One region of the Thioclava sp. 'Guangxiensis' genome, then DNA from elsewhere that is predicted to be linked to it. Evidence: riboswitches for the same ligand, from Rfam matches in the RefSeq annotation. Region 1 holds a riboswitch; the other holds the start of a gene.
The links. Region 1 has a riboswitch for cobalamin ahead of ABEB22_RS18810 (ABC transporter substrate-binding protein). Riboswitches for the same ligand answer to the same signal wherever they lie in the genome.

Region 1 (5,252 bases):
CACGATGGGGGCCAGATCGGCCAGCCCTGTTGTCTCCACGATAACCCGCGAGAAAGGCGGCAGCGTCCCGTTGCGCCGCAGCACAAGCAGCTCGTCAAGCGAGGCGCGCAGATCGCTGCCCCGCGTGCAGCAGATACAGCCCGTCGTGGTGACGCTGGCCCGCGCCTCGCGGCCCTTGCGCACCAGATCATGATCGACCGCCACCAGACCGAACTCGTTGATCACCAGCGCGGTATCGGCATAGGCGGGATCTTCCAGAAGCCGGTTGAGAAGCGTCGTCTTGCCAGCCCCCAGAAAACCGGTCAGCACGAAGACGGGGATCTGGGTATCGGGTATGGCCATGGGATGCTCCTTTTCCGGCGGGTGCAGGGATATGTCCGGCAGGCCCATCCCGCAAGATGGGATCGGCCTGCCGCGCGATCAACCGGCCCGCGGCAGGCTCGCTGTGAAATGCAGCGCCAGATGTCCGTCCGGATCGCGCACCTGCCGCGCCTCGACCCCGAAACTCTCGCGCAAATTGTCGGGCGAGAGCACCTCGGCAGGGGGACCTATCGCCTTGAGCCGCCCGCCCTCCAAGAGCGCCACCCGATCACAGGAGAACGCATGGTTGAGATCATGGAGCGCGATCACCCGGCTGACGGGCAGGCTCCGCACAAGGGCCAGAAGTGCCAGCTGGTGGCGGATATCAAGATGGTTGGTGGGCTCGTCAAGCAGCAAAAGCGCAGGCGACTGGGCCAATGCGCGGGCGATGTGGACCCGCTGGCGCTCGCCTCCCGAAAGCGTGTGCCACAACCGGTCCTCGCGCCCTGCCATATCGACCGCCGAGAGAGCGCGGGTCACCGCCTCGCTATCGCGCATGCTCCAGCCCCGCAAGGGTGACAGGAAGGGGATACGCCCCAGCTCGACCGCCTCACGCACCCGCAGCCGGTCGGTGGTCTCGGCCTGTTGTTCGACCAGCGCGATCTGGCGGGCCCGCACCTGCGCGCCCAGTTCCACCAGCGGCCTGTCCTGCCAAAGCACCCTGCCCCCAGAAGGCTTTCCCAAACCCGCCATCATCCGCATCAACGTAGACTTTCCCGAGCCGTTCGGCCCGATCAGCCCCAGATATTCACCCTCCCCGACCGTCAGCGAGATCCCGTGCAGGATCTCGACCCGATGCGCCTTAGCCTGCAGGTTTTCCACGCGCAGCACCATCAGCGCGCCCCCCGCATCAGGATCAGCGCGAAAGCGGGCGCCCCGATCAACGCGGTCACCACCCCGATGGGCAGAACCTGCCCCGGCACGATGATGCGCGAGACAATATCGGCGAGAACCAGAAACACCGCCCCCGCCAGCGCCGAGGCCGGCACAAGGCGCTGGTGGCGGGTGCCCACCAGAAAGCGCATCGCATGGGGCACCACCAACCCGACAAAACCGATGGCACCCACTTTCGACACCAAAACCCCTATCATCACTGCGGTCGCGGTGATCAGGATCCCGCGCGTTTTGGGCACATTGATCCCCAACGATGCCGCACTCTCGGCCCCGAAGGTGAAGGCATCGAGCGCATGTCGGTGCCAGAGGCAGACGAGCGCGCCGAGGCAGGTCACCACAACGGCGGGGAGCACATCCTCCCAGCGCACACCCGAGAGGTTGCCCATCAGCCAGAACATGATACCGCGCGCCTGTTCGGCATTTGCCGAGCGCGCGATGATGAAAGCGGTGAGCGCATTGAACATCTGGCTGCCTGCAATCCCGGCAAGGATGATCGCGGCCGCCCCGCTGGTGCCGCGCGCCGTGCCGGGGATGGCATGAGCCAGCGCAACCACGGCAGCAAAGGCCGCAAGCGCCCCGATCAGCGCGCCTGCCGACATGCTGAGCGCCCCCGCCCCGAACCCCGCGATACTTACCAGCACCGCGCCGGTGGAAGCGCCCGCCGAGAGCCCCATCAGATAGGGATCGGCCAGCGGATTACGCAACAGCGCCTGAAGCACGACCCCCGTCAGCGCCAGCCCCGCCCCGCAGCTGGCCGCCACAATCGCGCGGGGCAGCCGGTAGGACCAGATGATACCCGCATCGATCCGGTCCACCGGATAGCCCGCCTGCCAAAGATGGTTGGCGAGCACCCTCGCGACCGAAGCCAGCGGCAGCCGCGTCTCGCCAATGGCCGCCCCGGCCAGCAGGGTCAGCGCGAGAACGATCAGCCCCGCACCCCATAAAAGCGCCTTCCGGCTCATTGGAAAGTCATACCCGCCAGTGCATCGGACAGGCTGTCGAGCCCGTAGATCGTGCGCAGGGTCGCGCTCATGGCATGGGCGTCCATCACCACGATATGCCCTTCGCGCACCGCTTTCATCTGCCGTGTCACCGGATCGCTGCGCAGGAATTTCAGCTTTTCCTCGACATCATCGGCGGGGAAACGGCGGCGGTCCATCTTGGCGATCACCAGCACATCGGGGTCGGCCTTGGCGATACTCTCCCAGCCGACCGTGGGCCATTCCTCGTCGGATTTCACCACGTTGGTAAGGCCGAGCGCGCGCATCATATAGCCCGGCGCACCAAGCTGGCCCGCCATGTAGGGATCGAGCGCGATATCGGCGGAGGAGAACCAGAAGGCCGCTTTCAAGCCCTTCGGCAGATCCAGCGCCTTGGCCCGTGCCACGGCGCGCGCCTCGGTCGCCTGCAGATCGTCGACCAGCGTCTCGCCCCTGTCGGCGACATCGAAGATCTCGGCCAGCTGGCGGATGCCCTTATAGACCTGCACGGGATCAAAGGCGCCTACCCGCGTGCCATCGCCGCCGGTGCTGTTGTCCTTGGTGTCACAATCGGCGGGAAGGATATAGGTATTGATCCCCAGATCTGCGAACTGCTCACGGGTGCCCACCACACCATTGGGACCGACATGCCATTCATATTGCACGGCAACCAGATCGGGTTTACGGGCCACGACGCTCTCGAAGCTCGGATCATTATCGGCCAAACGCGGGATCTGTGCATTGACCTCGGCATAGCGCGGCAGCACCTTGTTGAACCAGACCGAGGTGCCCTTCACCCGATCCGCAAGCCCCAGCGAATAGAGGATCTCGGTGGCCGACTGACCGATCGTCACCGCGCGCTCGGGGGCCGCCTCGAAGCGGACCTTACGACCACAATTTTCTATCTGCAGCGGATAATGCGTCTGCGCGGAGGCCGAGACCGCACCCAGCAATGAGGCCACGGCCAGTATCATGCATTTCATCAGTTCCGTCCTTATCGAAAGGAGCGGAAAGCGCCATAAAGGACAGGGGCCGGAGACCCCGCCTGCCCTACCGACACACCCCGTCCGGTTAACATCTTCAGGCCGGCAGGTCTCCTGACTGGCGCCTCAACGCGTCTTTGCCCTTCCCGGACCGATGGCCCAGTGGTGTTGCAAAGGCGCTCTTCGCCTACAGTTGCGGGGGCAGTTCCGGTTGCCGCCGGAGCGGTGCGGATTCCCTATTATATCCTCGCGGATACCGGTGAGGTGGTTTTGCATCCTCCCCCGCCGAGGTCAAGCGATGCCACGCGACGAATTTCTGGCAGCCAGAGCGCGACGTAGCGTTACCTGTGCCTCGGCAGGTTACCCGAAGGCGCATTGAGCGCCATTCAAGACCGAGCATAATCGACCGTTTTCAAGGATTTTCACACCAGCGGGAGATAATGCGCCATTATAGCTGTTTCCGGAATACACCATTCATAAGCACGCACATGATCAGCGCCAATGGTTTGCATACAAACGCATACAAAAGCCCGACTCGAAATTTGCTTGCCCGAAGCCGCACTGTTTCACGGTCCAGCCATTTCGCGACGCGGCCTATCTGAAATATTAGTGAGGAGTTTCACGTTTTGAACAAGACCAAATGTCGCACCGATAAAGCCGAGGGTCCGGCTGCGTCGAAAGAGCTTTCCGGCATGGACCGACGCAACTTCTTGATCACCTCTGCGGTCGCGGGATTTGTGGCGGCATCGGGCACCGGACTGGGCCTGAGCCGTGCAATGGCGGCCACCGCGGACGGGGCGGCGGGTTTTGGCACGATCAGCGCTTTCGTGACCCGGCAGAAGGGCTTCGACCCCAAGCTGGTCGAGCGCGCCTATGACCAGCTGGTCGAGCTGGATCCGAGCTTCGACACCAAGGTCGTTGCCCTGTCGGATGCGATCAAATCCGCCGATGTCGAGGATATCGACGCCTTCCTTGCAACCAGTCCCGATCAGGATCTGCGCGAGACCATGACCACGATCACCGCCGTCTGGTATCTGGGCTATACCGGCACGCCCGATCCGTCGCAGGAAAAGGATGACGCGAAATTCGTCACCTATCGCGATGCGCTGATGTGGAAGCCCACCGGCAATACCACTCCGATCCCGACCTACTCGCAGCACAAGCAGAATTACTGGGCCGAGCCGCCCACCGCTGACGACATCAAGTGATCGCGCTGTAACTATTTTAGAAATCTGGACTATACCCAATGGCTAATGACTATGATGCCGATGTGATTGTCATCGGTTCCGGCACGGTAGGGGCGAATGCCGCCTACGAGCTGGCCAAGCAAGGCAAATCCGTTCTGATGCTCGAGGCGGGCGTGCGCATTCCGCGCTGGCGTCTGATCGAAGCCTTCCGCAATTCTCCCCGCCGCACCGATTATAACGGCCCCTATCCGGACGAGCCCTGGGCGCATACGTCGGCCTCGCATGACTATGTCGAGAATGATGGCGACTTCCCGATGATCGCCAACTTCCTCAAACTGGTAGGCGGCTCGACATGGCACTGGGGCGGCGCGACATGGCGCTTCATCCCCGATGATTTCAAGATGCAGTCCACCTATGGCGTGGGCCGCGACTGGCCTATCGAATATAGCGATCTCGAGCCGTGGTATGTGAAGGCCGAATACGAGATTGGCGTCGCAGGCAATATGAAGGAAGACCAGTCTGGCGTGCGCAAAGGCGAGACATGGCCTCCGCGCTCCAAAGATTTCCCGATGCCCGCGCAGAAAAACAGCTACATGCTGGACACCTTCAAAAGCCGGATCGAGCCTCTGGGCTTTGATGTGGTGGCCGAGCCCTCGGCCATGATGAGCGGTAATTACCGTGGCCGTCCGGGCTGTGTAGGCAACAACAACTGCGCCCCTGTCTGCCCGATCGGCGCGAATTATTCCGGCGTCTTCCACGCCGATCTCGCCGTCGAGGCGGGCGTCAAGCTGATGACCAACACCACCGTGACCCAGATCGAGAAAGGTCCAGATGGCAAGATTGCCGCC
Region 2 (5,252 bases), on a different replicon from region 1:
CCCGGATAGGTCGAGAGCACGAAGGCCAGTCGTTTCTCTGCCGCAGGGCGCGCCAAGCGGCACAGCGCCATGACCCGATCGGCCACCTGCGCCACGCGGCCCGGATCGGGCCGATGAATGAAGCGCGAATATTGCAAATCGGGGTCGCGTTGCGAGGGAGATTTGAACGAGATCACCCCGCCGAAGATCCGGCCATCGACCTCCGGCAAAACGACATGCATCGCCAGATCCGAGGGTGCCAGCCCGCGCTCGGAGCCTGCCCAGTCGCGCCTGCGCGCCGTGGAAAGCGCCACCTGCACCACCGGCACACCTGCCGCATCGAGAGGCGATCCACCCTCGGCGCCTTGCGCCGAGAACGCGGTGGCATTGACCACTGCAACCGGTTCGAGCCGCGCGATCTCGCGCCGCAGCCACTCCGGCACGCCCGGTGCCTTCAGAGAGGGCGCAAAGACGCCATAGGCGTTCAGGCCACGCGCCCGAAGCGCCTCGATCATCGCATCCACGGGCGCGGTATCGGCGGCGGTCAGATAGGAGCGGTAGAAGGTGACCAGAGCGATATCCTTGCCCGCCTCCGGTGCCGCCACGATCCCCGTCTGTGGCAGATAGAACCCGCAATCGGGCACCGATTTCACGCCCGCAACCGGCCCCGCATAGAGCCCCGCCGCAAGCGAGAGCTGCGCCAGCGCCGCTTGCGCTGCCACCGCGCCCCCCGCATCACAGAGCGCCTGAAGGCGCCGCAATGTGGAGACAGGCAGCGTGGAGAGCGCATCGAGACGGGCATCCTCGCGCCCGTCGGCGGGCAGTACCGCAAGTGCTATGCCCTGCCGCCGCGCCATATCCTGTAGCGAGGCGAGCCCGTAGGGCCAGTAGCTCTCGCCGCCGATGATGCGCACCAGAATGCCCTTGGCATGGCGCAGGGTCTGGTCGAGATAGGTATCGACCGAGAGCGGATGTTTCAGCGCCACCAGATTGGCAAGGCGTAGGCTCGGCAGAGTGCCGGCCCGCTTCCAGCCTGCCGCGAACGCACCGAGGTCGCTGTCACTGAAGGACAGCGCCACAAGATCGGCAGGGCTCTGCCCCAGATCCTGCGGCTGGTCCGACTGGTCCAGCCCATGCGTTTCGCGAAAGACCACATGCATCGGTCAGGCCACCGCCAGACCCAGCGCCGCCTCGATGGAGGCGCGGTCGATATGGTCATGCTCGGCAATCACCACCAGCTGCGAGGCGCGCGCGCGTGCCCCCCAGGGCTGGTCGAACTGCCCGCGCAGGCGGGTGCCCACGGCCTGTACCAGATAGCGCATCGGCTTGCCCTTGACCGCCAGATAGCCCTTCATCCGCAGGATGTTGAGATCGCCCGCCATGGCGACCATCCGCGCCTCGAGTGCGGCCACATCCTCGATCTCGCCCAGATCGACGACGATCGTGTCAAAATCGTCATGCTCGTGGTCGAAATGGCCATCATGATGGGAGGGGCGCGCCTCGAGATCATCCTCGGCGGCCGCATTGAGCCCGAGGATCACCTGCGGGTCGATCACGCCCTCGGACATCGGCAGGATCGGCAGCTTGCGCGGCGCCTCGGCCTCGATCACGGCGCGGGCGCGGGCCAGACCTTCCTCGCCCGCCAGATCGACCTTCGACAGAAGCACGATATCGGCGCAGGCGATCTGGTCCTCGAAGACCTCCGAAAGCGGCGTCTCGTGATCGAGCGAGGGGTCGGCGGCACGCTGCGCATCGACCGCGACGAGATCGGGGGCGAACTGGCCCGAGGCCACGGCCTCGGCATCGGCCAGCGCCACCACACCATCAACGGTGATCCGCGAGCGGATCGCGGGCCATTCGAACGCCTTCAGAAGCGGTTTGGGCAGCGCCAGACCCGAGGTCTCGATCAGGATATGGTCGGGCGTCTCCGGCAGCGCCAGAAGCCTCTCGATGGTCGGGATGAACTCATCGGCCACGGTGCAGCAGATGCAGCCATTGGCAAGCTCGAGAATATTGTCCTCGGGGCAGTTCTCGTCGGCGCAGGATTTGAGGATGTCGCCATCCACACCCGCGGTCCCGAATTCATTGACCAGAACCGCCAGACGTTTGCCCTGCGGATTTTGCATCAGGTGACGGATCAGCGTGGTCTTGCCCGCCCCCAGAAACCCCGTGACGATCGTTACCGGCACTTTTGCGAGATTGCTCATGGATCACTCCTGCGGATCGTTCTGCGGCGGTATACGCGCGATGGATTGTTTACGGAAGACGACAGGGCGCGCGCGCCATGGCACCAGACCATCGGCGGTCTCGCCATAGGCGCGGATGCCCGCGAGGATGTCGTCGAGATGGGTGGCAGGGTCGAGATCGCCATAGATATAGCTCCAGCGGTCCGGCCCGCCGGACAGCACCATCGAGCAGGAGCGCGAGCAGGCCGAGAGGCACTCGACCCCCCTGACTGTCACCCCCTCGATGCCAGCACCCGCCACCGCATCGCGCAGCCTTGTGCCCGGACGCGGGCTGGTATCATCGCCCATGCGCCGGCAGGTGGTGCAGATCGTGACCGTTACATTGCTCATATGCTCTCCCTTTTTCGGGCCGCACATAGCAAAGGTCGAGCGCCGGAACCACAAGGTTCTGCCCCTCTTCCCGCTGCGACACACCCCGATCGCCCGTTCCTGTCTCTCGCCACAGGCAGGTCTCCCGGCTTGCGAAGTCAGGCGGCCTCATGGGCCCTTGCCTGCCGGTGACGCCTTCCCGGACGGAACCGGAAGCCCGGGTCTATCCAGTGACATGTCACCTCTTCGGTCACGGTCGCGGGGGCGGCTGCGCTTGGGGATCCCGTCCCCTATCGCATTCCCTTTTCACCTGTCATAAACAGGAACCTGTGTGCGTGCTTAAAAGACGCGCAAGCCCGCGCTTTGTCAAGGAAGGAGATCCCCCATGAGCGAGACCGCCCCCGAAGGAATGCCGGATCAGGACACCGCCACCGAGGACCGCCACGCGATGAAGATGGCCAAGAAAAAGGCCGCCCGCGACAAGATCATGGCGACGAAAGAGGGCGAGAAGGGCCTGATCATCGTCAATACCGGCGCCGGCAAGGGAAAATCCTCGGCGGGGTTCGGGATGATCCTGCGCTGTATCGCCCATGAGATGCCCTGTGCCGTGGTGCAGTTCATCAAGGGCGCGTGGGATACCGGCGAGCGGCGGCTGATCGAGGAGCATTTCTCCGGCCTGTGCCAGTTCCATGCGATGGGCGAAGGCTTTACCTGGGAGACACAGGACCGCGCGCGGGATGTGGCGATGGCCAAACGTGGCTGGGAAAAGGCCAAGGAGCTGATCCGCGACCCCGAGATCCGCTTCGTGCTGCTTGACGAGATCAATATCGCGCTGCGCTATGACTATCTCGATATCGACGAGGTGGTGGCGTTCCTGCGCGACGAGAAGCCCGCCATGACCCATGTGGCGCTGACGGGGCGCAATGCCAAGGAGCCGCTGATCGAGCTGGCCGATCTGGTGACCGAGATGACGCTGGTGAAACATCCGTTCCGCTCCGGTATCAAGGGGCAGAAAGGCGTCGAGTTCTGAGCGGGGGCTCTGCCCCCTCTTGCGCCTATCGGCGCAATTCACCCCCGGGATATTTTCGGACAATGGAAAACAAGGCAATCTTAACGATGTTGCGCGATAAAGGCGCTGCCTCACTCGGCAGGGTCCCGATGGTGGCAGAAGGTGGGCGCACCGCATTTCCCGAAGTCAGCTGCCAATGGCGCGGTCGAGATGCGGTGCCTCCGCCCTTGCGTCCGGGCAGTTGCGCATCATGAAGGCGCTGATGATCCAGGGCGCGGGCTCGAATGTGGGAAAATCCATGCTGGTGGCGGGGTTGTGTCGCGCGGCACGGCTGCGCGGGTTGAGCGTTGCGCCCTTCAAGCCGCAGAACATGTCCAATAATGCCGCCGTCACCGTGGATGGTGGCGAGATCGGGCGGGCGCAGGCGCTTCAGGCGATGGCCTGCGGATTGGAGCCTGTGGTCGATATGAACCCGATCCTCTTGAAACCCGAAAGCGAGACCGGATCGCAGGTGATCGTGCAGGGCAAGCGGCGGGCGACCGTGAAGGCGCGCGACTATGCGGCCCTGAAGCCCTCGCTGATGGCGCCGGTTCTGGAGAGTTTCGCGCGGCTAAAGGCCGCCCATGATCTGGTCATCGTCGAGGGGGCGGGAAGCCCTGCCGAGGTGAACCTGCGCGCGGGTGATATTGCCAATATGGGCTTTGCCTGTGCCGCGGATGTGCCGGTGGTGCTGGCCGGAGATATCGACCGTGGCGGGGTGATCGCGCAGATCGTGGGCACTCAGGCCGTGCTGGACGCGGCCGACCGCGCGCAGATCGCAGGATTTCTCATCAACAAGTTCCGTGGCGATCCGCGGCTGTTTGACGAAGGTTACCGGATGATCGAGACGCGCACGGGCTGGCGCGGTTTTGGCGTTTTGCCGTGGTTTGCGGAGGCTGGCCGTCTGCCGGCCGAGGATGCGCTGGATTTGCCGAATGCCTCGGGTGGCTCGGGGCTCAGGGTGGTCTGTCTGGGGCTTTCGCGGATTGCCAATTTCGACGATCTCGATCCGCTGATGCAGGAGCCGCATGTGTCGCTGAGCATTTTGCGGGCGGGCCAGCCCCTGCCCGGTGATACCGATCTGGTGATCATTCCCGGTTCCAAATCCACCCGTGGCGATCTGGCCTTTTTGCGCGCGCAGGGCTGGGAAGTGGACTTGCAGGCGCATGTGCGGCGTGGCGGGCGGATCCTCGGGATCTGCGGCGGCTACCAGATGCTGGGGCGTGTCGTGCATGATCCGCACGGGCTTGAAGGGCCTGCGGGCAGCGATCCCGGTCTGGGGTTTCTCGATATCGAAACGGTGATGGTAGAGGACAAGCGCCTGACACGGGTGGAGGCCCTCCATGCACCGACGGGATGCGGATTCTCGGGCTACGAGATCCATATCGGGCGTAGTGACGGGCCTGATCGTGCAAGGCCCTTTGCGATGATCGCGAGCGTGCCCGAAGGGGCAATCTCGCCCGATGGCCGGATCATGGGCAGCTATCTGCACGGGATGTTCGGTGAGGACGGGTTCCGTGCGGCATGGCTGGGCACGCTCGGAGCGCGGTCGGGCAATATTGCGCATGGAGCCCTGGTGGAAGCCACGCTCGACGCCTTGGCCGCCCATCTGGAGGCGCATCTGGATGTGGACGGCTTACTCGGCCTTGCCCGTTAGTGCATGCGCAAGG

Region 2: linked by a shared signal. The riboswitch ahead of ABEB22_RS11825 (DUF1636 family protein) and the one ahead of ABEB22_RS18810 (ABC transporter substrate-binding protein) in region 1 are both predicted to bind cobalamin.

The regions. Positions count from the first base shown of each region.
Region 1 is NZ_CP155824.1:319,231-324,482, reverse strand. It holds gene ABEB22_RS18825 (GTP-binding protein) at 1-342, opposite strand, end outside; partial or broken gene ABEB22_RS18820 (ABC transporter ATP-binding protein) at 679-1,194, opposite strand; gene ABEB22_RS18815 (iron chelate uptake ABC transporter family permease subunit) at 1,194-2,216, opposite strand; gene ABEB22_RS18810 (ABC transporter substrate-binding protein) at 2,213-3,217, opposite strand; cobalamin riboswitch at 3,304-3,493, opposite strand; gene ABEB22_RS18805 (sugar dehydrogenase complex small subunit) at 3,844-4,425, shown strand; gene ABEB22_RS18800 (GMC family oxidoreductase) at 4,464-5,252, shown strand, end outside.
Region 2 is NZ_CP155822.1:2,389,578-2,394,829, reverse strand. It holds gene cobN (cobaltochelatase subunit CobN) at 1-1,139, opposite strand, end outside; gene cobW (cobalamin biosynthesis protein CobW) at 1,143-2,186, opposite strand; gene ABEB22_RS11825 (DUF1636 family protein) at 2,190-2,555, opposite strand; cobalamin riboswitch at 2,652-2,880, opposite strand; gene cobO (cob(I)yrinic acid a,c-diamide adenosyltransferase) at 2,920-3,564, shown strand; gene ABEB22_RS11815 (cobyric acid synthase) at 3,794-5,239, shown strand; gene cobD (threonine-phosphate decarboxylase CobD) at 5,219-5,252, opposite strand, start outside.